DNA from 3 places in the Streptomyces sp. NPDC005576 genome. Region 1 is predicted to be linked to each of the others. Evidence: riboswitches for the same ligand, from Rfam matches in the RefSeq annotation. Region 1 holds a riboswitch; each other region holds the start of a gene.
The links. A riboswitch is a leader RNA that binds a small molecule or an ion and turns the genes downstream of it on or off. The one in region 1 is predicted to bind cyclic di-AMP.

Region 1 (9,578 bases):
CGCGGGCCCGGGGGGCGGGGGGGGCCCCCCCCCCCCGCCCCCCGCCCGGGGGGGGGGGCGGGGGCCGGGGGGGGCGGGGCCGCCCCCCCCCCCCCCTTCCGTGTGCGACGGAGCAGCCCGCCTACAGCTTCTCGACGGGGGCGTACCGCAGCAGCAGCTTCTTGGGCCGCTCGTCGCCGAAGTCGACGGTGGCCTTCGCCTGGTCGCCGAAGCCGTCCACCGCGGTCACGGTGCCCAGGCCGAACTGGTCGTGCGTGACCCGGTCTCCCACCACCAGCGTGACCACCGGCTTGTCGCCGGTGCGCCGGGTCGCGAAGCCGGAGGGGCCGGAGCGGGCGCGGGACGAGGAGAGCGACGAGGTGATCCCCGAGGTGGGTCCGGCCGAGGCCGCCATCGGCCCCTTCCGCTTCCACTCCAGGTGCTGGTCCGGGATCTCCTCCAGGAACCGCGACGGCGGGTTGTACGAGGGCTGGCCCCAGGCGCTCCGCATGGACGCGCGGGTCAGGTAGAGGCGCTCGCGGGCGCGGGTGATCCCGACGTACGCGAGGCGGCGCTCCTCCTCCAGCTCCTTGACCTGGCCGAGTGCCCGCATGTGCGGGAAGACGCCGTCCTCCATGCCGGTGAGGAAGACGACCGGGAACTCCAGACCCTTGGCGGTGTGCAGCGTCATCAGCGTGATGACGCCGGAGCCGTCCTCGTCCTCGTCGGGGATCTGGTCGGAGTCGGCGACCAGGGCCACCTTCTCCAGGAACTCCGCGAGCGTCCCGGACGGGCCGGCCACGTCCGGGTCGTCGGCGCCGGCCCCGGCAGCGGTACCGGCCCCCACGGCGGCGCCGTCCTCGGCCGCCGCACCGGCGCCCGTGTCGACGCCGTCCGGCTCGGCCGCCGCGCGGGCCTGGTCCTGCTCGAACTCCAGGGCGACGGCGGCGAGTTCCTGGAGGTTCTCGATGCGGGTCTCGTCCTGCGGGTCGGTGGACGCCTGGAGTTCGGCGAGGTAGCCGGTGCGTTCCATGACGGCTTCCAGCACGACCGCGGGGCCCGCGCCGGATTCCACGACGGTGCGCAGCTCTTCCATCAGGGTGTTGAACCGCTTCACGGCGTTCGTCGAGCGGGCCGCCATCCCGTACGCCTCGTCCACACGGCGCAGCGCCTGCGCGAAGGAGATCTTCTCGCGCTGGGAGAGGGCGTCGATCATCGCTTCGGCACGGTCGCCGATGCCGCGCTTGGGCACGTTGAGGATGCGGCGCAGCGGGACGGTGTCCTCGGGATTGGCGAGCACCCGGAGGTAGGCCAGGATGTCCCGGACTTCCTTGCGCTCGTAGAAGCGGACGCCGCCGACGACCTTGTAGGGCAGGCCGACGCGGATGAAGATCTCTTCAAAGACGCGGGACTGGGCGTTGGTGCGGTAGAACACCGCGACGTCGCCCGCCTTGGCGTCGCCCGCGTCGGTGAGCCGGTCGATCTCGTCGGCGACGAACTGCGCCTCGTCGTGCTCGGTGTCGGCGACGTACCCGGCGATGCGGGTGCCGGTTCCGGCGTTGGTCCAGAGGTTCTTGGGCCGGCGGCTCTCGTTGCGCTCGATGACGGCGTTGGCGGCCGAGAGGATTGTCTGCGTGGAGCGGTAATTCTGCTCCAGCAGGATCGTGGTGGCGTCCGGGTAGTCCTCCTCGAACTGGAGGATGTTGCGGATCGTCGCGCCCCGGAAGGCGTAGATCGACTGGTCCGCGTCACCGACGACGCACAGCTCGCCGGGGGCGTCCTGCGCGCCCGCCGGTCCGACCAGCTCGCGCACCAGGGTGTACTGGGCGTGGTTGGTGTCCTGGTACTCGTCGACCAGGACGTGCCGGAAGCGGCGGCGGTAGTGCTCGGCGACGTCGGGGAACGCCTGGAGCAGGTGGACCGTCGTCATGATGATGTCGTCGAAGTCGAGGGCGTTGGCCTCGCGCAGTCGCGCCTGGTAGAGCGCGTACGCCTGGGCGAGGGTCTTCTCGAAGCCGTCGGCGGCCTGGCCGGCGAAGGTCTCCTCGTCGATGAGCTCGTTCTTGAGGTTGGAGACCTTGGCGGTGAAGGACTTCGGCGGGTAGCGCTTGGGGTCGAGGTCCAGGTCACGGCAGACCAGGGCCATCAGTCGCTTGGAGTCGGCCGCGTCGTAGATCGAGAACGACGAGGTGAAGCCGAGCCGCTTCGACTCGCGGCGCAGGATGCGCACGCACGCGCTGTGGAAGGTCATGACCCACATGGCGTTGGCGCGAGGGCCGACGAGTTGCTCGACGCGCTCCTTCATCTCGCCGGCGGCCTTGTTGGTGAAGGTGATCGCCAGGATCTGCCCGGGGTGCACTCCGCGCTCGGCGAGGAGGTGGGCGATGCGGTGGGTGAGCACCCGGGTCTTGCCGGAACCGGCGCCCGCGACGATGAGCAGGGGGGACCCGGCGTGCACCACGGCGGCGCGCTGCTCGGTGTTGAGCCCGTCGAGCAGCGCCGCCGAATCGATGACCGGCCGCGGGGCGCCGTCGCGGTAATAGCCGTCCCGGGGCGGCGGAGGCGCGTCGAAGACGCCTTCGAAGAGGCCCTCGGCCTCCTCCTCGGGCGCGTGGTGCTCGGGGGGCGGCGGGGGCCCCTCCTCCACAGGCTGGAGGCCGGTCAGGAAACTGTCGTCAAAGAGGCTGCTCATCGCTAGTCGAGTTTAGAGGGCCGCGCGGACAGTCCGGGCGGCCTTGGCGGAACCGCGGCCCGTACCGTCACCCGGCGTCAGGGTGCGTACGCGACGCGCGAGGGAAACGTCCCCTCGCGCACCCCTGCGACCAAGGTCACGAAAATGTATCGGGCATATCGCACATTGCTCTTCCCAGTCGCCCCGCGGCTTGGCTACCGTCTCAGCCGGGCGACCCGTATCCCCTGACAGGCGAACCACGCCACACGGACGCCCCCGCCGAATCCGGCCCGCTCTCGGCGGTCCTGAACCGGGGACCCACACGTCCCACCGGGGTGAATCGGGCCGTACTCCGTCCCTACGGATACGGGCCGTAGGGCAGCCTTCCGTTCCGCCCGAACCCGTCAGCTCACTCGTAGGCGGTCCATGGAAGGAGATGCCGGTCGTGGCATCGCATCGCAAACCGCGCACCCCGCTGCGCGTGACGTCCCCCGCTGTGGGGTTCACCACGGTGGCGCTGGCCTCGGTGACCCTGCTCTCGGCGCAGAGCGCGACGGCCGCTCCCTCGGCACCCAAGCCGAGCATCGAGGACGTACGGAAGAAGGTCGACGACCTCTACCGTCAAGCCGGCTCCGCGACCCAGGAGTACAACCGGGCCAAGGACGCGTCGGCCGAGCAGCAGGACAAGGTGGACGCCCTGCTGCAGGAGGCGGCCGAGCGGGCGGAGAAGGTCAACGAGGCCCGGCGCGCGCTCGGGAACTACGCGGCCGCCCAGTACCGCACCGGTGGCCTGGCGTCGTCGTCGATGACATTCTTCCTGGCGGACGACCCGCAGTCGTACTTCGACCAGGACCAGCTGATGAAGCGCCGCAGCGGGCGGCAGGAGAAGGCGGTGGCCGACTTCCGCACCCAGCAGCTGGCGGCCGCCGAGAAGCGCACCGAGGCCACCGAGAGCCTTCAGGCGCTGACCGCGTCGCAGGCGGATCTGCGCAGCAGCAGGAAGACCGTGCAGAACAAGCTGGCCGAGGCGCGCACGCTGCTCTCGGAGCTGACCGCCGAGGAGAAGGCGCGCCTCGCCGAGCTGGAGCGGAAGAAGGAAGCCGAGGCGAAGAAGAAGGCGGAGAAGCTCGCCGCCGAGCAGGCCGAAGCCGCGAAGGCCGCGGCCGACAAGACGGCCGCCGAGGCCGCCTCGGGCACAGCGGCCTCCGGCACCGGCACGACGGGCACCACCGGCACCACGACCGGCTCGACCGGATCGGCCGGCTCGACGGGGTCCGCCTCCACCAAGGGCGCCCAGGCGCTGGCGTTCGCCGAGTCCCAGATCGGCAAGCCGTACGTATGGGGTGCCACCGGCCCCTCGTCGTACGACTGCTCCGGCCTGACGCAGGCGGCCTGGCGGGAGGCGGGCGTCGACCTGCCGCGCACCACCTGGGACCAGGTCGACGCGGGTACGCGGATCGCGACGGCCGACCTCCAGCCCGGCGACCTGATCTTCTTCTACGACGACATCAGCCACGTGGGCATCTACAAGGGCGACGGGATGATGGTGCACGCGCCGAAGCCCGGCGCGTACGTGCGCGAGGAGTCGATCTACTACATGCCGATCTACGGGAGCGTCCGCCCGGCATGAGCGGTGTCCGGCCGGGCGGGTGGTCCGCCGGGCCGGATCAGGTCCAGAGGGTGGCGATGAAGATGTTGGTGACGGTCAGTCCGCCCACGGCGGCGAAGGCGCCCTTCGACACCCTCTCCTCGTCGCGCTTGAGGTAGATGAGGGCCAGGATCACCACGAGGATCAGCAGCTTGATGCCGATCTTGACGTTGTTCACCGGGTTGTCGTCGGCCTGGTGGAAGCCGACGAGGGCGACGCCGGTGACGAGCATGGTGAGGGCGCCGTGCAGCATCGCGGGGACGAACCGGGCGGTGCCGGCACCCATCGCCTTCATCTGCGTCAGGAAGCCGCCCAGCAGGGAGGCGATGCCGATGATGTGCAGGGCGACGAAGACATGGATGAGTACAGACATGTCGGCAGCCTAACGACGGCGGTATCACCCCCTGACGGTCAGGTGGGGCTTACTCGTCAGGTGGGGCTTACTCGTCAGGTGGGGCTTACTCGGTGCCGTCGGCGGCCTTTTCCGAAGCTGCCCGAATATGACCGGGTCACCCTCCACCGCCCCGGTCACGCTCCGAAGGTGAAAGGTCACGGCAGGTCAATTCCGATCATGACGCCTTCTGGGTCTGCCCCGGGGTTAGCGTCCCTCCCAGGTGACCGGCCCGCCTTGCCGCCCCCTGACGGGTGGCACCGGTCACCTGGCCGGAAGATCCCGGTGACGCCCGCCCTCCTTGTGCGGCGCGCGCCGCCGGGGTCCGCCGGGCCCGCCGGTATCCCCCGGGCGGGCAGCCGACAGGAAGGATGCAGCCCTCGTGGCCGCGCACCGGAAATCAGCTCACCGCAAGCCCAGGCAGCGCCTCCTCACCGGCTCTGCTGCCCGTTCCGCCGCCGCCCTGGCCCTCGCCGGGGCGGCCACCGCGACCGCCGCGACCGGTTCCGCCCACGCGGAGCCCCGGCTCACCGCGGCCCAGGTCAAGTCCACGGTGGACCAGCTCTACCGGGAGGCCGAGGTCGCCACCGAGCGGTACGACGGGGCCGAGGAGAAGGCCGGCGATGCCGCCCGTGCCCTGTCGGCGCTGCGGGACGAGGCCGCCCGCCGCACGGATCTCCTCAACGAGTCCCGCCACGCGCTGGGTTCACTCGCCGCCGCGCAGTACCGCTCGGGAGGGCTGGACCCCGCGCTCCAGCTGCTGCTCACCTCCGACCCCGACGAGTACCTGGAGCGCTCCTCTTACGTCGAGAGGGCGGGCGACCGCCAGGCGGGGGCCATCAGCGGCATCCGGCGCCAGATCACCGGGATCGACCAGGTCCGGGACCGCGCCGAGGACGAGTCCGCCGTACTCGCCGCCCGCGAGGCCGAACTCGCGCGGCACAAGAAGAAGATCACCCGCAGCCTCGCCGACGCCCGGCGGCTCCTGCACACCCTCACCGCCGCCGAACGCGCCGCCTACGAACCGGACCGTAGCGGCGGTACCGAAAGCGCTACCGCCTCCGGCGCCGCGAGCGGTGTCCCCGGTGCGGTGGCCGCCCCGAACTCCCGTGCCGCGCAGGCCGTCGCCTTCGCGTACGGGGCGCTCGGCAAGCCGTACGTCTGGGGCGCCACCGGCCCGTCAGGGTACGACTGCTCCGGCCTCACGCAGGCGGCCTGGCAGGCGGCGGGCGTCTCGCTCCCCCGCACCACCTACACCCAGATCAACGCCGGGCAGCGGGTTTCCCGCTCCCAGCTCGCCCCCGGTGACCTGGTGTTCTTCTACTCCGGGATCAGCCACGTCGGCCTCTACGTCGGCGACGGCAAGATGATCCACGCACCGCACCCGGGAGCACCGATCCGGATCGCCCCGATCGACGAGATGCCGTTCGCGGGGGCGACCCGGGTGGCGTGACGGCCGCGGGGGCCGTCAGACCAGGCGGCGGGCCGTCGCCCAGCGGGTCAGCTCGTGACGGTTCGACAACTGGAGCTTGCGCAGCACCGCCGAAACGTGCGACTCCACCGTCTTCACCGAGATGAAGAGCTGCTTCGCGATCTCCTTGTACGCGTAGCCCCGGGCGATCAGCCGGAGCACCTCGCGCTCGCGCTGGGTGAGCCGGTCCAGGTCCTCGTCCACCGGCGGGGCGTCCGTGGAGGCGAAGGCGTCCAGGACGAAGCCGGCCAGGCGGGGCGAGAAGACCGCGTCGCCCTCCTGGACCCGGAAGACGGAGTCGACCAGGTCGGCGCCGGTGATCGTCTTGGTGACGTAGCCGCGGGCGCCGCCGCGGATGACCCCGATGACGTCCTCGGCCGCGTCGGAGACGGAGAGCGCGAGGAAGCGGACCGGGTTCTCGGCGGCCGACATCATCGGCGCGCAGCGGCGCAGCACCTCGACCCCGCCGCCGCCGGGGAGGTGGACGTCGAGGAGGACGACCTCGGGGCGGGTCGCCGTGATGACGGTGACGGCCTGGTCGACGTCGGCGGCCTCGCCGACGACCTCCACGCCGGTCTCCTCGGTGCGGCCGATCTCGGCCTGGACGCCCGTGCGGAACATCCGGTGGTCGTCCACGAGGACGACCCGTACCCGGCGCTCCGGTCCCTGGGTCGTCGCTTCGGTGTTCTCGGTCATTCGCCCGCCCTCTCCATCTCCAGCTCGACTTCCGTGCCGCCGCCGGGCACCGACCGGAGCCGGGCCGTACCGCCGTTGCGCCGCATCCGGCCGACGATCGATTCTCTTACGCCCATGCGGTCTTCGGGGACCGAATCCAGGTCGAACCCGGGCCCCCGGTCGCGTACGGAGACGAAGACCGTCCGGCCCTCGACCTCCGCGTAGACCTGGACCGCGCCGCCCTCGCCACCGTACTTGGCGGCGTTCACCATCGCTTCGCGCGCGGCCTGGAGCTGGGCGGTGATCTTCTCGTCCAGCGGGCAGTCGCCGACCACGACGACCTCCAGCGGGACGCCGTGCTTGTCCTCGACCTCGGCGGCGGCGCGTTTCACGGCCTCGGCGAGGGTGGCCGGTTCGTCGTCGGCGTCCTTGCCGGTGCCGCCGGGGTCGTACAGCCAGTTCCGCAGCTCGCGCTCCTGGGCGCGGGCCAGTCTGCGGACCTCTCCCGCGTCGTCGGCGTTGCGCTGGATCAGGGTGAGGGTGTGCAGCACCGAGTCGTGGACGTGGGCCGCGACCTCGGCGCGTTCCTGGGCGCGGATGCGCATCAGCCGTTCCTCGTTGAGGTCCTGGGTCATCCGTACGAGATAGGGGCCGGCGAGCAGCGCGATGCCGGTGAGGACCGCGATGGCGGCGGTGAGGACGTTGCCGAGCTGGGCGGCCGAGCCGCGTACCACCATGAACGCGGCGAGCCCGAGTCCGACGAGCGCGACCCCGGCGAGTCCGCGCGCCAGGTGCAGCATGCTCCGGCGGCGGCCCACCTCCATCCACTGGGCGCGGCGGGCGTTGTCGGCCTGCCGCCAGACCAGCACGGAGCCGGCGCCGATGAGGAGGATGGGCCAGATGTAGCGGTCGGCGCCGCTGCCCATGTTCACGTTGGCAAGGAAGATCAGAGCGCCGGCGAAGAGCCCGACGAGGGCGAAGACCTGTCCCCGGTCGGGCTTGCGGAGCCGGCGGCTGCCGTCCGGAGCCGTCTCGAAGAGGGAGTGTGAGGTCTCGACGCCACCGACGCCGAGGGGCACGACGATCCAGAACACCGCGTAGAGCACCGCGCCGAGGCCGTCCGCGAGGAAGAGGCCGAGGAAGACGAGCCGCACCCAGACGACCGGCAGCCCGAGGTGACCGGCGAGGCCGCGCGCGACGCCGCCCAGCATGCGCCCCTCGGCGCTGCGATACAGCTTGCGCGCCGGTGGCTCCTCCGGGTCGGTCACCGGTGCACCGGCGGCTCGGGGCGTGGCGGTTGGCATGGACCGATCGTCACACGTCCGGGTGGGCCGGGGCATCAGGGCGGTCCCCTACTTCCATATCAGGGAACGACCAGGGTCGCCGTGGGTGCCCAGGGCGGCCCCGGGCCGTCACCATGGAGCCATGACCGCTTCCCCTTCCGCCGCTCCCCCGGGTGAGGCGCCCCCCGGCGCCCCGACGGGCGCACCCGGACCGCAGCTGCGGCGGAGCCCCCGGCAGAAGGTGGTGGCGGGGGTGTGCGGCGGTCTCGGCCGGTACTTCGACGTCGACCCCGTCATCTTCCGCGTGGTCCTCGGGGTCCTCGCCGTCGCGGGCGGCACCGGCCTGATCCTCTACGGCTTCGCGTGGCTGCTGCTCCCGGTGGACGGCGAGGAGGAGAACGAGTTCCGCAGGCTGCTCTCCGGCCGGGTGGAGGGCGCGTCGCTGGTGGCGCTGCTCTTCGCGCTGGTCGGCTGCGGGCTGTTCCTCTCGATGATCGGCAACAGCGGGGTCCTGGCGTTCGCCGCGATGCTGGTGCTGGCCGTCGCCGGGTTCTCGGTGTGGACGCGGCACGGCCGGCCGGCCTCGACGGACGAGGAGCGCGTGCGGCGTGGCCGCGACGGCCGCGACGGCCGGGACGACATGGCCGCCGGGGATGTCGTCCCGCCCGCGCCGCACACCGCACCGGTCCCGCCGTCCTCCGGACGGGGCTCGGTTCCGCCGGAGGTCAAGGCGCCCCCGGCACCGGCCGGGCCCTCGTGGTGGCGGGACCCGATCGTCAAGGACGGCACGACGGGCCCTGTGGGCGCGGGCTATCTGTGGGGCCCGGCGGACGCGGTGCCCGGCGGGGTGGCCGGCCCGGACGGAGCGGCTGGGGCGGGCAGGGCGCGCGGGAAGCACCTGCCGCCGGTCGCCGCCGATCCGAGGGGGCGGACGCACGGGCCGCACTCGATCGGGGGCCTGGTGCGGTTCCTGGCGGTCGTCGCCGGGGTGGCCGCCGCCTGGCCCGGCTGGGGCGGGCACCCGCTCGGCGAGAGCCTCCAGATCGGGGCCGTCGCGGCGCTCGCCGTACTCGGGGTGGGGCTGCTGGTCGCCTCGTTCGTCGGCAGGACCGGTTTCGGGACGCTGGTGTTCGCGCTGCTCGTCACGGGGGTGCTCGCGGCCTCGACGGTGCTGCCGAAGGACATCGGGACGACCTGGGCGCGGGTGGAGTGGCGTCCCACCACCGCCGCCGCCCTGCGCCCGTCGTACGACATCGGGGCCGGCACCGTCCGGCTCGACCTCTCCGGGCTGCCGGTCCCGCTGGGGACCACCCTCTCCACCCGGGTCGAGGCGGGGGCCGGGCGCGTGGTGGTGGTCGTCCCCCAGGACGCCTCGGTCCGGGTGCGGGCCAAGGTGGGGCTCGGGGACGTGACCCTGCCCGGCGATCCGGCCGGAGAGGACATCGACGTCGCCCCGGACC
Region 2 (9,578 bases), on a different contig from region 1:
ATAGCCGCCCCGGTGGTGGCCGCCCGGGTTTCGGCGGCCGCGGGTCTTGCCGGCTCCGCGGGCGTGGCGGACGCGGAGCCGGGGGTGGTGGCCGGTTCCGCCGTGGCCGCGCGGGCCGCCGATGCCGCCTTGCTCTGGTAGATCATCAGACCGATGAAACCGGCCAGGAAGCCGCTGATCAGGCCCGATATCGCGTTGTTCAGGGCGTTGGTGCCCTCACCGTCCGGCATCCCGATGATGAAGTAGACCACCGCCGCGCTCATCACGGCCCCGGCGAGGCCGCCGATGATCGCGCTCGCGGCCGAGGTGCGCACCCGGGCCCCGAGGGAGGTGTCCGACGGGGCGGAAGGGGCGGGGGTGAGAGGCGTGGTCATGGTGGAGTCCTCCGGAGACAACGGCGTTGCGGGACCGGGAGCACGTGGCCGACGCCGGGGCAGGGCGAAATATGCCGCCACGGGGGCACGCGTCCGCACGGGCAGCCCGCCGGTTCCGGGGGATGCAGCCATATCCTTGGCCAGAAGAGCACGCCTGGCAACTACCTGATCCAAAAAGACCGTTGTAGCGGGAGCTGCGCGGTTTGGCCCTAAGTGGGCTGATCCAACGGTGACATGGTGGCGCGCCGTACCCGGCGTGGGTGAAGTCGGTGCGCCGGGGGCGGGGTTACCTACTTCTCGTCCTTCTGATCGCGCCCTTCCGGGCGTCGGCGGCGCGGTCGCGACCGGTCGCGTCTCCCGCCTGCGCGGTCCCGGAATCCGGAGGTCGTTCGTCCGGGTGGTCATGAGCCCGTTCAGGATGCCGTAGAGTTGTGTTCATCGACGCGGGGTGGAGCAGCTCGGTAGCTCGCTGGGCTCATAACCCAGAGGTCGCAGGTTCAAATCCTGTCCCCGCTACTGAAGGCCCGGGCCCGGCACGCACAGCGTGCCGGGCCCGGGCCGTTTTCAGGCGTTCGCTCGCGTGTGTCCGTTCGTGGGCATCGTCCGCTCGGTCCGCACCCTCGGTCCGGCGGCGTAAAGATCTGCCGCAACGGGCATGAACTGGTCCATCCAGGAAACCTCTCGCACTCCCGTACGGTCGGTGTCATTCGATCGAACGCGTTGACAGGTGTCCGGGTGTCCGGGGCGGCTGCTCCGCCGCTCACGTGCGGGGCGCACCGGCGTTCGCCGGACAAGGATCAATCCCCCCACCCCACCGGGCCGGTGCACCCGGCGTACGCCGGCGGTGGGGGGCGCTCGAAGGGGAGCCGTGCGCTCCCCCCTATGGACGACGGGGAGTCGCCGCGCGGCGCGGTTCGGGATAGCCCGGGCGGGGAACGGTAGGTTCCGCAGCCGTGGCGGGACAGGGCAGGAGAAGCGCAGAGGTGGGGAAACGGCTGTACGGGGATGGCTGGACGTCCGGGGGTGTGAGCGCCCGGCGGTTCGTGCGGGTCCTGCCTGCCCTGCTCATCGTGGGCGGGCTCGTCTTCGACATCGCGTCACCGCCACGCTTCACGGCGGTGCCCCTGTTCGTCGCTGCTCCCCTGATCGCCGCGCCGTTCGCCTCCCGGGCCGGCACCGTCCGGATCGGCGTCGCGTCGCTGACCGCCGTCATCGCGATGCGGGTGTACGTGGGAACGCTCGGGCAGATCGTTCCGATCATCGAGACGCTCACCGTGGCCACCGCGGCCGTGTTGGCGCTCGTCATCAACGGAGTCGTCCGACGCGGCAACGAGCAGCTCGCCTCTGCCCGGATCATCGCGGAGACCGCCATGCGCGCGGTGCTTCCCGTGCCGGCCGACCGGGTCGGCGGACTCCACGTCGCCGCGCGGTACGAGGCGGCGCAGGCGGACGAGTACGTCGGCGGAGACCTGTTCGCCGTCGCGGACACCCCGTACGGGGTACGCCTCGTACTGGGCGACGTCCGGGGCAAGGGGCTCGACGCGGTGGAGGCGGTGGCGGTGATCATCGGCGCGTTCCGGGAGGCCGCCGAGCAGGAGGAGTCGCTGGAGGGGGTGGCGCAGCGGCTGGAGCGCGCGCTGGCCAGGGACGCGGCGCGGCGCGGGGGGCTCGATCCGGTGGAGGGATTCGTCACCGCGGTGCTCGCCGAGATTCCGCCGGGCTCCGAGACACTGCGGATCGTCAACCGGGGCCACCCCGAACCGTTGCTGCTGCATGCCGGAGGAGCGCTGGACGTGCTGCGGCCCAGTACGCCCGCGCTGCCGCTCGGCATGGCCCTGGGCACCTGGCCGGACCGGGTGGACGAGTGGGACCTCCCGCCGGGCGCGACGCTGTTGACCTACACGGACGGGCTCTCCGAGGCGCGCGACCGGGCGGGTGTGTTCTACGACCCGGCGGAGCGGCTGCGCGGCCGGATCTTCCCCGGTCCCGACGAGCTGCTCTCGGCACTCACCGACGACGTCCGGCTGCACACCGGTGGCCGTTCGACGGACGACCTGGCGCTGCTCGCGGTCGCCCGGCCGGCGGAGGACCAGCCGGCACGCCGGACCACCGTGCCGATCGTGGGCCGCTGACGCGATTACGGCCTTCCCGGAGCCTCTGCGATCTCCCTCCGGACGCCGACGGTGTCCGTCGGCGTCCGGCAGTGTCCCTCGGGGCCCGTCGGGGTGGTGTGTGGAGGTTCGGCCGACTCGGCGACGGTCCGTAGCAGCACGGTGCCGCTCGATAACAGATGACATACCGTCAGATAATCCGGGGTGCGGAGTCTGCTCGCAAGTCGCCCCGATGAGTGCATGAATGCCCAGGTAAATCCCGGCCCGAAGCAGGAATGATCAAGGGGAGCGGCTTGGAATCGGAGCCGTCTGTCTATTAACGTTCGATAACGCAGCGCGGTCGTCCCAGCCGTCGTCAGAGACGGCGCCGTGCGCGAGCGCCGAATTCCGCAAGGGAACCGGGGAACCACCTTCTTGGGGTGAATCGGACACCTGTGTCTCGGAAGAGACACCGGGCGTCCGTAGGAGACCTTCCTGCTCCGAACCCGTCAGCTAACCCGGTAGGCGAGAAGGAAGGAAAGGAGTGCGCCCACGTGGCGTCCAACCAGCCTGCCCCCGAGGCCCCGTCACCCTTTGCCACCCGTGAGGGGTTCGGCTTCCCCGGCGACGCCGACAGGGCCTGGGAGGAATGGAACCCCACCGAGGATTCCCTCCGCCCCGTACGCGGCCGGCACCGCGTGGCCAAGCAGCGCGGTCTCGCGCGTAGTTCCACCGTCCTCGGCGTCGGCGTCATCGCGGCCGTCGGTGCGGGCGGCATGGCCACCGCGCAGAGCAAGCCGCCGGTCTCCATCTCCCTTCCCGATTCGCTCGCGGACAGTCTTCCCGACGCCAAGTCCCTCCCCGGGCTGGGTGCTCTGATCACCGCGGTCGAGTCCGACACGCCCACCGCGCCGGTGGTGGCGTCCGCGCCGCTCACCGCGGCCGGGCTCACCACCGCGAAGACCGAGCAGGGTGCCGCCGACGCGGGCGAGGCACTGCGCGCCCGTATCCTCCAGCAGGCCGAGCAGCAGCAGTCCGCCGCCGACGCGGACGCCAAGGCGGCGGAGGAGGCGGCGGCCGCGACCAAGGCCGCCACCGAGGCGGAGAAGCAGCAGGACGCGGCCACGGCGAAGGCCGCGGCGGAGAAGAGGGCGGCCGAGGAGGCCGCGGCGAAGAAGGCCGAGGCCGAGAGACTCGCCAAGCTCGCCGCCAGTTACTCGCTCCCCACCTCCGCGTACACGATCACCTCCACCTTCGGCGAGGCCGGCACCATGTGGGCCTCCGGGCACCACACCGGCCTCGACTTTGCGGCGCCGACCGGTACCCCGGTCAAGGCCGTGCACGGCGGGACGGTCAAGTCGGCGGGCTGGTCGGGCTCGTACGGGTACCGCACGGTCCTGGAACTCGACGACGGTACGGAGATCTGGTACTGCCACCAGTCCTCCATGGACGTCGTCGCCGGCCAGCAGGTCAGCACCGGCGACACCATCGGCCGCGTCGGAGCGACCGGCAATGTCACCGGCCCGCACCTCCACCTCGAAGTCCACACCCCGGACGGCGCCGGCATCGACCCGATGGCCTGGCTGACCGGCATGGGCCTCACGGTCTGACGCCGCCCTCATCCCCGGCAGCCCCGACGCTCCCCCGACGTCAGGGCTGCCGGACCCTCCGTGCTGCCAGGATCCTGCCGGAAGCGCGCCGGAGCCGCTGTTGGAACGGCCGACAAAAGCCGCTTCCGAGGCCCGGAGCCGGAATACGGTCGGGCGTCCGCTCCGTTGAAACCCTCATGGCTACTTCCCTTCGCAAGCTCGGAACGTCCGGCCTCGAGGTCTTCCCGCTCGCTCTCGGCGGCAACGTCTTCGGCTGGACCGCCGACGAGGCGCACTCCTTCGCGGTGCTGGACGCCTACGCCGCGGCCGGCGGCAACTTCGTCGACACCGCCGACTCGTACTCGGCCTGGGCCCCCGGAAACCAGGGCGGCGAGTCGGAGACGCTGATCGGCAAGTGGCTCAAGGCCCGCGGCAACCGCGCGGACGTCGTCGTCGCCACCAAGGTCGGTGCCCACCCCCAGTACCGGGGACTCGCCCCCCACACGATCAAGGGCGCGGTGGAGGAGTCCCTGCGGCGGCTCGACACCGACCACATCGACCTCTACTACACGCACTTCGACGACGAGAGCGTCCCGGTGGAGGAGATCGTCACCGCCCTCGACCACCTGGTGAAGGAGGGCAAGGTCCGCGAGATCGGCGCCTCCAACATCAGCCCCGAGCGCCTGCGCGCCTCGCTCGCGTTCTCCGAGCGCGAGGGGCTGGCCCGGTACGTCGCCCTCCAGCCGCACTACAACCTGGTCTCCCGCGACACCTACGAGGGCGCCGCGCAGGACCTCGCCGCCGAGACCGGTCTGGGCGCGGTCCCGTACTACGCGCTGGCCTCGGGCTTCCTCACCGGCAAGTACCGGCCCGGTACGCAGGTGGAGAGCGCCCGCGCCGAGAAGGCCGGGGCGCACCTGGAGTCCGAGCGGGGGCGGAAGGTGCTGGGCGCGCTCGACGCCGTCGCCGAGGCGCGGGGAGCCGAGATCGCCACCGTCGCCCTGGCCTGGCTCGCTTCCCGGACCACGGTCGCGGCGCCGATCGCCTCGGCCCGTACGCCGGAACAGCTCCCGGCACTGCTCGCGGTCGCCGACCTCACGCTGACCGATGAGGAACTGAACCGTCTGACGGAAGCCTCCGCCTGAGCGACGGCCTTATTGCGGGGGTTGCAGATAGGGGTTGTGGCCGCCGTACCGGCGGTGCGGGGGCGGCTGCTGGGGTTCCGCTGGGAGGGCCTGCTGCCCGGCGCCCCCGGGGGGCACCGTGCCCTGTCCGTACGGAGTCGGGGGCGAGGCCCCCTGCGCGCCCGTTGCCGCGGGCCAGGGCTGCTGCCGCGGCGGGTACGGCGACGGGGGCGCGTACCCCCGGGCGTGGGCACCGTGTGCGGCGTGGGCGCCGGGGCCGTACGGACGGGGCACCGGGCGGCGGACTGCCGGGCGGAACACACTGCGGGCCGCGTGGCTCAGCGCGGGGGCCGCGACGTCTCTGCGCTCCCAGAGGTGGTGCAGCAGCTCCTGCTCGCGCGCCGCGAAGTCGCCGCCCACCACGCCGCGCCGGGCGTCCCGCCGCAGCGCGGCCAGCGAGGTCGCGAACGACTCGTACTCCGCGACGGCCCGGGCCGCCGCCCGGCCCCGGGACCGGTCCGACGTCCCGTGCCAGTGCCGCGCGAGGTCCCGGGCCATGCCCCGGGCGCGCATCGAGGCGAGCGCGAGCGGTTCGGCCGGGGTGAGCCAGCCGGCCATCGCGTACGCCGGGAACTCCGCCGCGAGCGTCCGCAGTTCCCGTCCGCGTGACCAGATCGCCAGCCAGGTCAGCAGCCCGAACGCGGGCATCATGGCGGCGCCGTAGACCAGATAGAAGCCGTACGGTCCCCAAGTGGCCGAGCTGTTCCACAAGGCGTGCATGCCCATCGCGAGCAACAGCCCGAGCAGCGGGAGCGCGATCCGGCCCACCCGTCGTCGGCGGCCCCCGGCACGGCTCGCGGCGGCGAGGCCGAATCCGATGCCGGTGAGCGCCGTGAAGACCGGGTGCGCGAAGGGCGACAGGACGATCCGCACGAAGAAGGTGCCGACCGTCAGTGACACGATCCCCACCGTCCCCAGCTGTCGGTCCTCGCCGAAGGCGTTGCCGAGGTAGAGGATGTTCTCGCTGAACGCGAAGCCGGTCGCGGTGAATCCCGCCGCCACGATGCCGTCGACGATCCCGTTGAACTCCCGTCTGCGGAACAGGAAGAGCATCAGCACGGCGGCGCCCTTGGCGCTCTCCTCGACGATCGGCGCGACGACCGTGGCCCCCAGGGTGTCGGCGCCGGCGGGGTCCGCCGAGAGGTTCGCGATCCAGTACGTCGCGAAGGAGTTCGCGACGATCGCGACCAGCGCCGCCGCGCACGAACCCCAGGCGAAGGCGAAGAGGAGATTCCGCCAGGGCGCCGGTTCGACCCGGTCCAGCCAGCGGAACGCGGCCATCAGCAGCGGCACCGGCAGCACCGCGAGCCCGAGGCCGACGAGGAACCCCTCGGTGCCGGTCTCCTCGCGTACGAGCGCCAGGATGAGCAGTCCGCAGATGGCCAGCGTGACGATCACCGCGCCCGCGCGGAACGCCCTGCTGCGCCACACCAGCCCCACCCGGCGCGGGTGGTAGCGCCAGTGGGCGCGCTCCGGGACGGCGCCCAGGATCTCGCCGAGCCGTTGCTCCTCGAGCACGGGGACGGCGGGCTGGTCATGTCGGTGCTGCTCGGACCCGGCGGACATGTCCCGACCCTAACGAGGGGGACCGACAACTGACCAGGCGGTTCCCGCGCGATCCCGCCGTGACCCCGTCGCCGGGGCCGCGCCGGTCCGTCGGGGCCTCCCCCGACGGACCGGTCGTCAGATCCTGGTGAAGAGCAGGTCGTGGACGACGTGGCCCTTGTCCAGGCCCTGCCCCTCGAACCGGGTCAGCGGCCGGAAGGCGGGACGCGGTGCGTAGCCGCCGTCCGCCCGGGTGTTCTCGAAGCGGGGGTGCGCGGTGAGCACCTCCAGCATCTGCTCCGCGTACGGCTCCCAGTCGGTCGCGCAGTGGATCACCGCACCCGGCTTCATGCGGCCCGACACGAGGTCCAGGAAGTCCGGCTGGATCAGACGGCGCTTGTGGTGGCGACTCTTGGGCCAGGGGTCGGGGAAGTACACCCGGAGGCCGTCCAGCGACTCCGGCTCCAGCATCTCGCGGAGCAGGATGATCGCGTCGCCGTTGGCGACCCGCACGTTGGCCGAGCCGGCCTGTTCGGCGAGGCGCAGGAGGTTTCCCTGGCCGGGGGTGTGGACGTCGACGGCGAGGATGCCCGTGGCCGGGTCGTCCGCTGCCATCTGCGCGGTCGCCTCACCCATGCCGAAACCGATCTCCAGCACGACCGGCAGACCGTCGAACATCTGGCCGAGGTCCAGGATGCGCAGGCCGTCGATGTCGAAGCCCCACTGCGGCCAGAGGCGTTCGAGCGCCTCCTGCTGGCCCAGCGTGACCCGGCTGCGGCGCGGCTGGAAACTACGGATGCGGCGCTCGTGGTGGGAACCGGCCGGGTCGGCGGCGGGACCGCCCGGGAAGCGCGGCTCCTGCCGCAGCCGGCGCTGCCGGTCGAAGGAGGCGGCCCGGCGGGCGGCGGCGTCGGCGGCGTCGGCGTCGGCGTCCACCGTGTCCACCGCGTCAGGGGCGGCCGTCGGACCCGGCTGGTCCGGTGACTGCCCGTCGGCCTCCTCGGGGCTGCTCGCGGCGATGTTCATGGCGGGGGCCTCGGCGGTCCCGGTGTGCGCGCCGGGCTCCGTGCTGGGGTTCAGGGGCTGCTCAGACACAATGCCCCGATTCTACGGCGGGCGGCCTCCACCCCGCCCCCTGTGCCAGGGCCAGCGCCCGCCGGGCGATCTCCCGCCCCACCGGCAGCGCCGTGGCGAGCGCGGCGTCCGCCGGGACGTGGAGCACGTGCACGGTGTGCGGGGCCTCACGGATCAGGAAGTCCTCGACCGGGGTGCCGTCGCCGTGCACCGCCTGGGACCGCACCACGGCGTGCGCCGGGCGGAGGTCGTCCTCGGTCACGTCGGGCAGCAACCGCCGGAGGGCGGCCGTGACCACCGCCCCGGTCGACCCGGCCCGTCCCGCCCGCTCCGGGCCCCCGGCCCGTCCGGCCCACTCGTCCGGCGCGAGCCGTCCGTGCGGCCCGGTCCGCTCCGGCGGCAGGGCCGCACCCGCCCGGACCAGGCGCGCCCCGTCCCCTACGTACCCCTCCTGCCGGCGGCCGGTCCGCCAGGAGGCGGGCCGGGTCAGCGCGGAGAGCAGACCGCCGGGGTGGACCACCGGCCTGGCCCGTCCGGGGGCCGTCGCGCCGACCGGGCCCACGTGGACCGTCCCGTCGAAGGACCGGACGAGGCCCCGGATCAGCTGAGCCCCGAGGAACGGGTGCCCGGTGTCCGGCACCGGGTGGACCACCCCGCGGACCAGCTCCGGCCTGCGCAGCTCGTAGTAGGTGTCCCGGACGGGTACGACGCGGACCCCGGGCTCGTCGCCCGCGAGCCGCGCCACCCGGTCGCTCTGCGGGCCCGCGGTGTTGACCAGGACCCGGGCACGGACCACCGTGCCGTCCGCCGTACGGGCCGCAACGCCCCAGGGACGCCGGTCCACGGCGGTCACCCGTGCCGCGCACCGTACGACCGAGCCGGCGGCGGTGACCTCGCGTGCGAGCGCGGCGAGAACCCCGGTCGCGTCGCAGACCCCGGTGGTGGAGACCCGGATCGCTGCCTGCCCGCGCACCAGGGGCTCGTACTCCGCGATCTGCGCCGGACCCAGTTCGCGCACCGGCAGCCCGTGCTCCCGGCCGCGCTGCGCGAGGGCGTGCAGCCGGGGGAGTTCGGAACGGTCCGTCGCCACGATCAGCTTGCCGGCGACGGTGTGGGCGATGCCGTGGCGCGCGCAGAAATCGGTCATCTCGCCGCCGCCGCGCGCGGCGAACCGGGCCGTGAGGGAACTCCGGCGGTGGTGGACACCGCTGTGGATCAGCCCGCCACCCGGCCCCGCCAGGTGGTCGGCGGGGTTCCGCGCCTCCTCAAGGACCGTGACGCGCGTACCCGGCGCCGCGCGCGTGAGCGCGTACGCCGTCGACAGACCGACGATCCCGCCGCCGATCACCAGCACGTCGCAGTCGTACTCCGCGTGCGTCCTCATCACGCCACCTCCCACCCCGATAGTGCACTGACCCGCTGACAACCGGATCAAACCCCGGACGGGGCGGGGACGTGGCGCGTGTTCGGGCGCGCGGGCCCGTGGGACGGCGTGAAGGTTCCTCGGCGGGTGCGCCAGGGGGGCCGTCAGGCGGGTGCCACCAGCAGCGGTCGGGCCCGCTCGCGCAGCTCGGCGACGCGTGGCTCGTCCCCGTACGGTTCGAGGCGGTGCAGCAGGTCGCGGACGTACTCGGTGGTCCGGGCGGAGGAGATCCGCCCCGCGACCTCCACCGCGCGGGTGCCGGCCGCACACGCGGCGTCGAGGTTGCCCGACTCCAGCTC
Region 3 (9,578 bases), on a different contig from region 1:
CCGTCGGAGAGCAGCCCGAGGCAGGCGCACACCTCGACGCCGTCGTTGTCGTCCTTGATGGCCTCGATGGTCCGGGAGACCCGGTCCACGTCCCTGTCGGTGGGGCCCCGGCCGCTCGCCACCAGGCAGACCCGCTTGGCACCCCCGGCAACCCCGGCGGCCGCCGCACGGGACGCCTCGTCAGGTTTCAGCCAGGAGTACTTGAGGATGCCCGCCTCGGAGCCGAGCCGCTGCGAGCAGTAGGAGCAGTCCTCGGGGCACAGCCCCGACTTGAGGTTGACCAGGTAGTTGAGTTTTACCCGCCGCCCGAACCACTGACGGCGCACTCTGCCCGCCGCGGCCACCACGTCGAGCAGTTCGTCGTCGGAGGTCGCCAGTACGGCGAGCGCCTCTTCGCGGGTCGGCAGTTCGCGCCGCAACCCCTTGTCCACCAGTGTGCTCAACAGGTCCATGGCGTTGATCCTGACGCACGGAAAGGTCATCGGCCAAGGAGGAACTCGACAGCAGAGAGGGGGAGGGTGTGTGTGTATTGCCACACCATGACCGGCTGCGCCCCCCGCTACGCTCTGTGAGCTGCCTACAAAAGGGACTCCCCGATGGCCTTCGCCCCGTTCGACTGGACAGAGGAGGAGTCCGGCCGCCGCGCCGCCGCCGGACTCGTCCGCACGCTGCGCCCGCGGCCCGCCGCCACCGAGGTGCTGGACCTCGCGAGCAACGACTACCTCGGGCTCACCCGGCACCCCGAGGTGACCGACGCAGCGGCCGGAGCCGCGCGGAAGTGGGGTGCGGGCGCCACGGGTTCACGCCTGGTCACCGGATCCACCACCCTCCACGCGGAGCTCGAGCACGAACTCGCGGAATTCTGCGGCTTCGAGGCCGCCCTGGTGTTCTCCTCCGGCTACGCGGCGAACCTGGCCGCACTCACCGCACTCTCCCGCGCGGAGGGCCTCATCGTGTCCGACGCGTCCAACCACGCCTCGATCGTCGACGGTTGCCGACTGGCGCGCGCGAGGACGGAGGTGGTGGCGCACGCGGATCCGGAGGCCGTAGCCAAGGCCCTGGAGTCCCGCACCGGGCCGGCGCTGGTCGTCACCGACTCGGTCTTCTCCGTCGACGGGGACGCGGCCCCCCTGGGAGCCCTGGCCGCCGTCTGCCGGAGCGCGGGCGCCGGGCTGGTCGTCGACGACGCCCACGGCCTCGGGGTGCTCGGAACGGGTGGGCGCGGCGCTCCGGCCGCCCACGGGCTGGCGGGGGACGAAGGGCTCGTGGCGACGCTCACCCTCTCCAAGTCCCTGGGCAGCCAGGGTGGCGCGGTCCTGGGACCCGCCCGGGTGATCCGTCATCTCGTCAACACGGCCCGCACGTTCATCTTCGACACCGGACTCGCACCCGCCGCCGCCGGCGCCGCGCTCGCGAGCCTCGCGGTGCTCAGGAGGGAGCCGGAACGCGCCACCCGGGCGCGCGAGGTCGCCGCCCGGATGCACGAACGGCTGACCGCGTCCGGGCTGTACGCGGCGCGCCCGGACGCCGCGGTGGTGTCGGTGCGGGCGCCTTCCCCCGAGGCGGCGGTCCGATGGGCGGCGGACTGCCGGGACGCCGGGATCGCGGTGGGCTGCTTCCGGCCGCCGTCGGTCCCGGACGGCGTCTCGCGTCTCCGGCTCACCGCCCGGGCCGACCTGACGGACGACCGCATCGACACCGCCCTGGACACCATCGTCCGTACGGCTCCGAGGGGCGCCGGCTGACCGCTGGGCGCGGGCCGGCCGGGGCCGGGGCACGCCTCTCAGTGTGAGGTTCCGCCCCGGCCCCCGAGGCCGGCCACGAACGCCCTCCAGGCGGATGCGGAGAAGGACAGCCGGGCCCCGTCCGCGGCCTTGGAATCGCGTACGGACAGCAGGCCGGGCCCTCGTACCGCTGTCTCCACGCAGTTGTTCATACCGGTGCTGCGGCTGCTGCGGCGCCACGGTGAGGCGGGCGGTGCCGGGCGGTCGGCCATGGTGCTCCTTCGGATCGGTGGACGTCGGCGGGGCCCACCCGGCTCCGTCCGGTCGGGCCCGCGGTGGTTCGTCACGGCCGTCCCTCGCGGCCGATCGCCGTGATGAGGTCCCTCGACCGCTCCGGAGAGAGGGCGCGCTCCCGCATGGTGCGGAAAGCGGAGCCGTACGCTTCCAGATCCTCTTTCCGTTCCAGGTAGTGACTACGCGTCAAGTGGTCGAGTACGACCACATCCAGTGCAGAAGTTGTCGGAAAAGAGAAAATGACGAACGGACCGGTCAGGCCGACGTATCCTCCGGCGCTGAACGGGACCAACTGGATCCGCACGTGCGGGAGTTCCGTCATGCTCACGAGGTGGTCGAGCTGGGCCCGCATCACGCGCCGGCCGCCGACCTCGCGCCGCAGCACCGCCTCGTCGAGCACGGCGGTGAGCCGGAGCGGGGCGTCGCACCGCAGCACCGACTGACGGGCGAGCCGCACTTCGACCAGGGCGTCCAGGTGCGCCTCCGGTATCCCGTCCAGCGCCGACTCGGTGACCGACCGCGCGTAATCGGCGGTCTGGAGCAAGCCGGGAACCACCGAGGTCTCCAGGGTCCTGGCCGTCTCGGCCTGTGCCTCCAGGGCGATGAAATCGCGGTACTGCGGCGGGATGACCGCCCGGTACGCGTGCCACCAGCCCGTGTCGCGACCGTCAGCCGATCCTGCCAGCGCCGAGAGCAGGGTGCGGAGTTCGGGGTCGGCGACGGCGTACGCGTCGAGCAGACGGCCGACGTCGGCCGGGGACACACCGCTCGCACCCGTCTCGATCCTGCTCACCTTCGACTGGTGCCAGCCGAGCATCGATGCCGCCTGCTGACTCGTGAGTCCCGACGAGTGGCGCAGACTCCGCAGCTCCTCACCGAGTTTGCGACGGCGTACGACGGGGCCGTTACCCATTGCCGGTCTCCTTCCGCCGGTCGGCCTGGAAGGCAAGTGTGCCGAATGTTCGAGCCCCGCCGAGCCGGAGTTCACCGCATTGAGCGATAGATATATGCATATCTCGGCAGATCGTGCCTGCACGGGCTCAGGCGGTGGCACTCTGGCGCCAGGCACAATCCGGGCCGATAGGGGTCGCCCGGGCGGAAAGGGACGGCGTCGCCATGGCAGACCATCAGGAAGCACATGTCACCCTGCCGAGCGATCCGGTGTCGGTGTCCGCGGCCCGCAGACACGTGGCCCGCGTGCTCGCGGAGTGGGGCATGCACGACGACACGGACGACGCCGGGACGATCCTCCTGATCGTCTCGGAACTCGCCACCAACGCGGTCCTGCACACGCGCGGCCAGTCACCCGCGTTCACGGTGCGGCTGGTGCTCGACCGCGACGAGGAAGTGCGGCTGGAGGTGACCGACAGCCACCCCAGGTGGCCCAGACGACTCCCCGCGGCCGTGCAGCAGGACAACGGGCGTGGTCTGGCGATCATCCGGGCCCTGGCCAAGGAGTCCGGCGGGCGGTTCGGTGTGGCGCCGACCGCCGAGGGCGGCAAGACCGTATGGGTCGCACTGCCCTGGTCCGTTCCGGTGCGGGGCTGAGGGCGCGGCCGGTCCGGAAGCGGCGCCCGCGCGTACCGGCGCGGACGGCCGCTTCCGGACCGGCCGCCGCTCACCGGCCGCCGCTCACCGGCCGCCCGGGGGTCCGGCGCTCGTCAGCGCACCCGCCCGTACCAGACCCGCTTCGTCCAGATCCGCTCCAGCCGGACCACGGACCCGGTCTTGGGGGAGTGCCAGATCTTGCCGTTGCCGGCGTAGATGCCCACGTGGTAGACGCTTCGACCGCTGTGGAAGAAGACCAGGTCACCTTTCCTGCGCTGCGAGGAAGTGATGTGGCGCGTCTTGTTGTACTGCTGCTGCGCCGTGCGGGGCAGTTTCTTGCCGACGCGCTTGAACGAGTAGAGGGTCAGCCCGGAGCAGTCGAACCGGCGGGGACCGATGGCACCCCACTGGTAGGGGGAGCCCTTCTTCGACGCGGCGACCCGGAGCGCCTTCGTCGCGTGGGTGGCCGCCTCGGCGTCGGAGACCAGGCCGGGGGCCAGCATGGTCGAGCTGAGGGCCAGAGCGAGGACCGAGGCCGTACCGGCCCGGGTGAGCAGAGACGGGACATGAACCTGCGCGGTCATGCGCAACCCTTCGTCAGCCGCCTGTGAAGGATGACCTGTCGGGTTCGGGCTGGCGAAGTTGCCCGGCCGCGCGTTGCGGCTTCACCCCGAGGGACGGCCGGTTGCCCGGTCGACCCGTAGTGCTCGGGTCCTCCACTCCTGCCGATCCACTCCTGTCGACCCGTCATCCGCTCGGCGGCAGGACTCGGCGTCCGCGCGGACCGCCCCGTCAGGGTGGCGGGGGCTTGTCGTCCCACGGATCTTGACCCACGTCGTGCGGAATTTTCGAGGTGACAGTGGCAGCCAGGACGGTCGGCCCCCGTTGCGCCGGGAGTGTGGGGGAGCGTCCGGCGCGGCCGGGGGCGCGTACCCCGCGTGGCTCCGCCGGGCTTTCGCAGTAAGGCAGTTCGCGCATGAGGAGAACGTGAGGGAGTGCAAATCGGGAGAGGTGATTGGCGGGCTGATTCCCTGCGCCGAACAGGCGGAAAATCGGATATTCATTACGGCGTGTCGCGGGAAAGGGAGACCCCCTACGGTCCGGCACGCCCCTCGACCCCATGGAGCGTCACCCCCACGGGATCTGCCCGGAACCGCCAGGAATGGCCCGGAACGGATCGAGACGCCCCAGATGATCGATTCCAAGGGTTGGCTGCGCCCATGAGACGAGGGAGTCCACAGTCAGGTTGTGACGCCAGACATGGACTCCCTCGCGGCCGCACTCCACGTCAGGACCGACGACCTGCTGGAGGGTTCGCCGCAGCTCGCCCCCTGGCGGCCGGTAGTCGGCATAGCGCCGCGGCTCAGCGATGCCGAACTGGTGACGCTGTCGATGATGCAGGCGATGCTCGGCAACACCTCCGAAGCCCGGTGGCTGCGGATGCCTGGGCCCACCTGCGGCACCTGTTCCCTGTCGAAGCAGCCCGGCTGCAACAAGAAACTGCGCAAGGCGGCCGACCTCATCCCGCACGTCTTGAGCGAGTTGGCCACGGACACCGCGCGGTGGACCGACGGCGTGTGGGTGGTGGACTGACCGCCGCCATCTGGCACAACGAGCACACCGGGCAACCCGTCATGCGATCGCTGACTGCATACGACCATCGACGGCTTGAATCGATCATCTACGGTTCCGCCATGACGACTGTCGAGCCCCGCCCCGATCTCCGGCCCCCCGGCCTGAACGCCGACGAGCAGACCACCCTGCTGACCTTCCTGGACTACCTGCGCGAGTCCGTCCTCGCGAAGGCGGCCGGCGTCCCGGAGCCGGCGGTCCGCACGGCCGGCGTCCCTTCCGGGACCAGCCTGCTCCGGCTGCTCAAGCACCTGACGGCCGTCGAGCTCAACTGGTTCGTCTGGGCCTATGCCGGCGCCGACCGCGAGCGCTGGGAGGACGAGGGTGCGGTGTCCGCCGACGACACCGCCTCGGACGTGGCGGAGGCCTATCGCGAGGCGATCGCCCGGGCCAACGAGGTTGCCCTCGCCTGCACCGACCTGGACCGCCCCGGCGCCCGCTCGCTGCGCGAGACCCCGCCGCCCTCGATGCGCTGGGTGCTGGTCCACATGATCGAGGAGACCGCCCGGCACGCCGGTCACGCGGACATCCTGCGCGAGCAGATCGACGGCTCGATCGGGCGGTGATGCGGGTGCGGTAAATCAGGTGCGATCGCACCGATCAACCGGTCATGCGAGCCTTGACCGCCTATGACCACTGAACCCCTTGGAATCGATCATCCAGGAGTGGAGTCGCTTCGGCGGACCGGGTGGCCGGACGGATCGGTGGTGAGCCAGGACCCGTCCCCGAGGGGCTGGAGGTCGTAGGGATTCCCGCTGTGGGCGTCGAGCGCGGCCCGGATGTTGCCGGAGCGCGCGTCCACGCGGTAGTGGCGAAACCACTCCTCCTCGTCCTCGGTCTCGCCGGCGAGGGTGACGACGACGGTGTCCGGGCTCAGGTAGCCGCCGCACCACTCCACGCAGATGTTCTCCGAGTCGTGCCCGAAGGCATCGACGGAGAGGGCGAAGGTGACCTCGCCGTCCGGGTAGGCGTGGATGGCCATGTCGCCCTGACAGTGATCGACCGTCATGAAGTGACGTCCGTCGGGTGACAGATCGATGAGGCACCTGTCGGTCCAGGGGTAGCGGTGGAGAGCCATCCGCCCCTCGGCCCACGACGCGCGGTGGATGACCGAACCGTCCTGCCCCTCGCCCACGTTCAGGAGGAGCTCGCCGCTCGCCCGGTGCACGAGCTGGATCCCACCGTGTCCCACGGTGTCCAGGTCCGCCTGAGCGAGCACCGCCCCGGTGCCGGCATCCAGGGCCAGCCACTGGTCGGAGCGGTCACGGCCGGCCATGGTGTCCGGCCGGTAGACCCAGACCGTGAGTCCGTCCGACGACAGCGCACAGCCGGGCGTGTGTCCGTGCCGTCTGTCCGACCCCGGTACGAATTCCGACCGCCAGACCTCGGCCCCGTCGGCCGTCACGCAGACGGCCGCGTTCAAGGTCGTGTAGAAGACCCGTTGGAGACCGTCGGCAGCGGCGTGGTCGACCACCTCGTCCCCGGCGGAAGGCCGGAAGATCAGGGCGGGCGACAGGACCCCCCGGGCATCGGCGGTGAGGTCGTAGGCGCATATGTCCGTGCCGACGAGCCGTGTGACCTGAGGGACGTGAGTGGAGCGAGTCATGCCCGGGAGGCTACGGGGAATGACCGGGCCGGTTCCGCCGTGGGCCGGGTTGCGCGGGGAGTGGAGGGAGCCCTCGGCCGTCTCCAGCCACTCCGATGCCACTCCGATGCCACTCCGATGCCACTCCGATGCCGCCCGGGCGCCGTCAGCTCCCCGTCTCCGGGGGCAGCATCGGGACGTCACCTCGTCGGGGGCGGTACGGGTGGGTGGTGCGGTGCTCCGCGACGCGCTCGTACGGGCCCCGGATGCGGGCGGTCGCGGCGTCGGGGCGGGGGCACGGTCGAAGTCGTGGGCGAAGGGCCGCCCGGCCGGCCCGTACGGAAACCCCGAGCGAGTCGCGCTGTCGGACGAGCTCCCGGCTTCCGGCCTCCGGGGCGACGGCCGCCACCCCGCCGACGCGGGCAGGCGGGGTGTGGTACTACTCCCCGTGCCGCCGCCGGACCATGTCGGCGCCCGGGGCGCGCCCACCCCGGCATGAGGGCGCCGGTACCGCCCCGTACACCCGGGGGCGGTAGGCGAGGGGTGGTGCCGCGGACGGTGCGTGCCGTATACGAGGCGAGGGCACGGAGGCGGCGTGGTGGTGCCTCCCCGGGGCACGGGCCCGCCCACCGCGGGCGTGCCCCGGCGCCGGCCGACGTCCGAGCGGGAGCGTCCCAGTTAACGCGACGGAAAAACTTTGGTCCTAACGTGCGTTGCCTGGCCGGTGACGCCCGCCTCGGCACCCGACGAACGAGTCGGTGTCCGACGGGGCTCCACCGCGCCGGGGCCGGTACCGGGCGCGAGACGATGAGGTGGAAGCGTGCAACTCACCCCGCACGAGCAGGAACGCCTGCTCATCCATGTGGCCGCCGACGTCGCCGGGAGGCGCCGGGCACGCGGCCTCCGGCTCAACCATCCGGAGGCGGTCGCGTTGATCACCTCCCACATCCTCGAAGGCGCCCGCGACGGCCGGACCGTAGCCGAACTCATGGCGTCCGGACGCACAGTGCTCACCCGCGCCGACGTCATGGAGGGCATCCCGGAGATGATCCACGACGTCCAGGTGGAAGCCACCTTCCCGGACGGCACGAAGCTCGTCACCGTCCACGAACCGATCGTCTGAGGGGCGCCGTGATTCCCGGAGAGGTCCTTTACGGCAAGGGGGCCGTGCCGATCAACGAAGGCCGCCCCGTCACCCGTCTCACCGTCCTCAACGCGGCCGACCGGCCCGTACAGGTCGGCTCGCACTACCACTTCGCCGAGGCCAATCCCGGCCTCGACTTCGACCGCGGTGCCGCCCGCGGCCTGCGGCTGAACATCGCCGCGGGGACGGCCGTGCGCTTCGAGCCCGGCATCCCCGTGGACGTCGAACTCGTGCCGCTCGCCGGCGCGCGCGTCGTCCCCGGCCTGCGCGGCGAAACCGGAGGTGCCCTCGATGGCTGAACTCGACCGTGCCGTGTACGCCGACCTGTTCGGCCCCACCACCGGCGACCGCGTCCGGCTCGCCGACACCTCCCTGCTCGTGGAGATCGAGGAGGACCGCTCGGGCGGCCCCGGACGGGCCGGCGACGAAGCGGTGTTCGGCGGGGGCAAGGTCATCCGGGAGTCCATGGGACAGGCCCGCACCACCCGCGCCGAGGGTGCCCCCGACACGGTGATCACCGGAGTGATCGTCATCGACCACTGGGGGATCGTCAAGGCGGACATCGGCATCCGTGACGGGCGGATCACCGGCATCGGCAAGGCCGGGAACCCCGACACCATGGACGGGGTCCACCCCGAACTCGTCATCGGGCCGGAGACGGAGATCATCGCGGGGAACGGCAAGATCCTCACCGCGGGCGCCATCGACGCGCACGTCCACTTCATCTCGCCCACCCTCGTGGACCAGGCGCTGTCGTCCGGGATCACGACCCTCGTCGGCGGTGGAACCGGACCGGCCGAGGGCACCAAGGCGACCACCGTGACCCCGGGCTCCTGGCACCTCGCCCGGATGTTCGAGTCGCTGGAGGCGTACCCCGTCAACATCGGCCTCCTGGGCAAGGGCAACACCATGTCCCACGAGGCCATGCGGGCCCAACTGCGCGGCGGCGCACTGGGATTCAAGATCCACGAGGACTGGGGGGCGACACCCGCCGTCATCGACGCCTGCCTGCGGGTCTGCGAGGAGAGCGGCGCTCAGCTCGCCATCCACACGGACACCCTCAACGAGGCCGGTTTCGTGGCGGACACCCTCGCCGCCATCGCGGGCCGCACGATCCACGCCTACCACACCGAGGGAGCCGGTGGTGGGCACGCCCCCGACATCATCACCGTCGTCTCGGAGCCGTACGTCCTGCCGAGCTCCACCAACCCGACCCGCCCGCACACCGTCAACACCATCGAGGAACACCTCGACATGCTGATGGTCTGCCACCACCTGAACCCGGCCGTCCCCGAGGACCTGGCGTTCGCCGAGTCCCGCATCCGGCCGTCCACCATCGCCGCCGAGGACATCCTGCACGACCTCGGCGCCATCTCGATCATCTCCTCCGACTCCCAGGCCATGGGGCGGATCGGTGAGGTCGTCCTGCGCACCTGGCAGACCGCGCACGTCATGAAGAACCGCCGGGGCGCACTCCCCGGTGACGGCGCTGCCGACAACCACCGGGTACGTCGCTATGTCGCCAAATACACGATCAACCCGGCCGTGGCACAAGGGCTCGACCGCGAGATCGGCTCCGTCGAGTCCGGCAAGCTCGCCGACCTCGTCCTCTGGGACCCCGCCTTCTTCGGTGTGAAGCCGCACCTGGTCA

Region 2: it holds a riboswitch for cyclic di-AMP, as region 1 does, so the genes downstream of both, ACFYPN_RS32785 (M23 family metallopeptidase) here and ACFYPN_RS08805 (NlpC/P60 family protein) in region 1, are expected to answer to the same signal.
Region 3: it holds a riboswitch for cyclic di-AMP, as region 1 does, so the genes downstream of both, ACFYPN_RS16720 (C40 family peptidase) here and ACFYPN_RS08805 (NlpC/P60 family protein) in region 1, are expected to answer to the same signal.

Annotation. Positions count from the first base shown of each region.
Region 1 is NZ_JBIAJC010000004.1:155,516-165,093, forward strand. It holds gene ACFYPN_RS08800 (ATP-dependent DNA helicase) at 122-2,671, opposite strand; cyclic di-AMP (ydaO/yuaA leader) riboswitch at 2,918-3,088, shown strand; gene ACFYPN_RS08805 (NlpC/P60 family protein) at 3,087-4,280, shown strand; gene ACFYPN_RS08810 (hypothetical protein) at 4,318-4,671, opposite strand; gene ACFYPN_RS08815 (C40 family peptidase) at 5,072-6,142, shown strand; gene ACFYPN_RS08820 (response regulator transcription factor) at 6,158-6,856, opposite strand; gene ACFYPN_RS08825 (PspC domain-containing protein) at 6,853-8,139, opposite strand; gene ACFYPN_RS08830 (PspC domain-containing protein) at 8,261-9,578, shown strand, end outside.
Region 2 is NZ_JBIAJC010000032.1:14,907-24,484, reverse strand. It holds gene ACFYPN_RS32800 (hypothetical protein) at 1-374, opposite strand, end outside; tRNA gene ACFYPN_RS32795 (tRNA-Met) at 817-890, shown strand; gene ACFYPN_RS32790 (PP2C family protein-serine/threonine phosphatase) at 1,358-2,506, shown strand; cyclic di-AMP (ydaO/yuaA leader) riboswitch at 2,854-3,007, shown strand; gene ACFYPN_RS32785 (M23 family metallopeptidase) at 3,019-4,074, shown strand; gene ACFYPN_RS32780 (aldo/keto reductase) at 4,251-5,198, shown strand; gene ACFYPN_RS32775 (PrsW family glutamic-type intramembrane protease) at 5,208-6,803, opposite strand; gene trmB (tRNA (guanosine(46)-N7)-methyltransferase TrmB) at 6,921-7,877, opposite strand; gene ACFYPN_RS32765 (FAD-dependent oxidoreductase) at 7,870-9,240, opposite strand; gene ACFYPN_RS32760 (sporulation protein) at 9,384-9,578, opposite strand, start outside.
Region 3 is NZ_JBIAJC010000008.1:239,674-249,251, forward strand. It holds gene bioB (biotin synthase BioB) at 1-452, opposite strand, end outside; gene ACFYPN_RS16700 (8-amino-7-oxononanoate synthase) at 597-1,745, shown strand; gene ACFYPN_RS16705 (DUF397 domain-containing protein) at 1,784-1,996, opposite strand; gene ACFYPN_RS16710 (helix-turn-helix transcriptional regulator) at 2,068-2,931, opposite strand; gene ACFYPN_RS16715 (ATP-binding protein) at 3,135-3,566, shown strand; gene ACFYPN_RS16720 (C40 family peptidase) at 3,680-4,150, opposite strand; cyclic di-AMP (ydaO/yuaA leader) riboswitch at 4,154-4,337, opposite strand; gene ACFYPN_RS16725 (hypothetical protein) at 4,815-5,159, shown strand; gene ACFYPN_RS16730 (DinB family protein) at 5,261-5,764, shown strand; gene ACFYPN_RS16735 (hypothetical protein) at 5,854-6,804, opposite strand; gene ACFYPN_RS16740 (urease subunit gamma) at 7,604-7,906, shown strand; gene ACFYPN_RS16745 (urease subunit beta) at 7,915-8,226, shown strand; gene ACFYPN_RS16750 (urease subunit alpha) at 8,219-9,578, shown strand, end outside.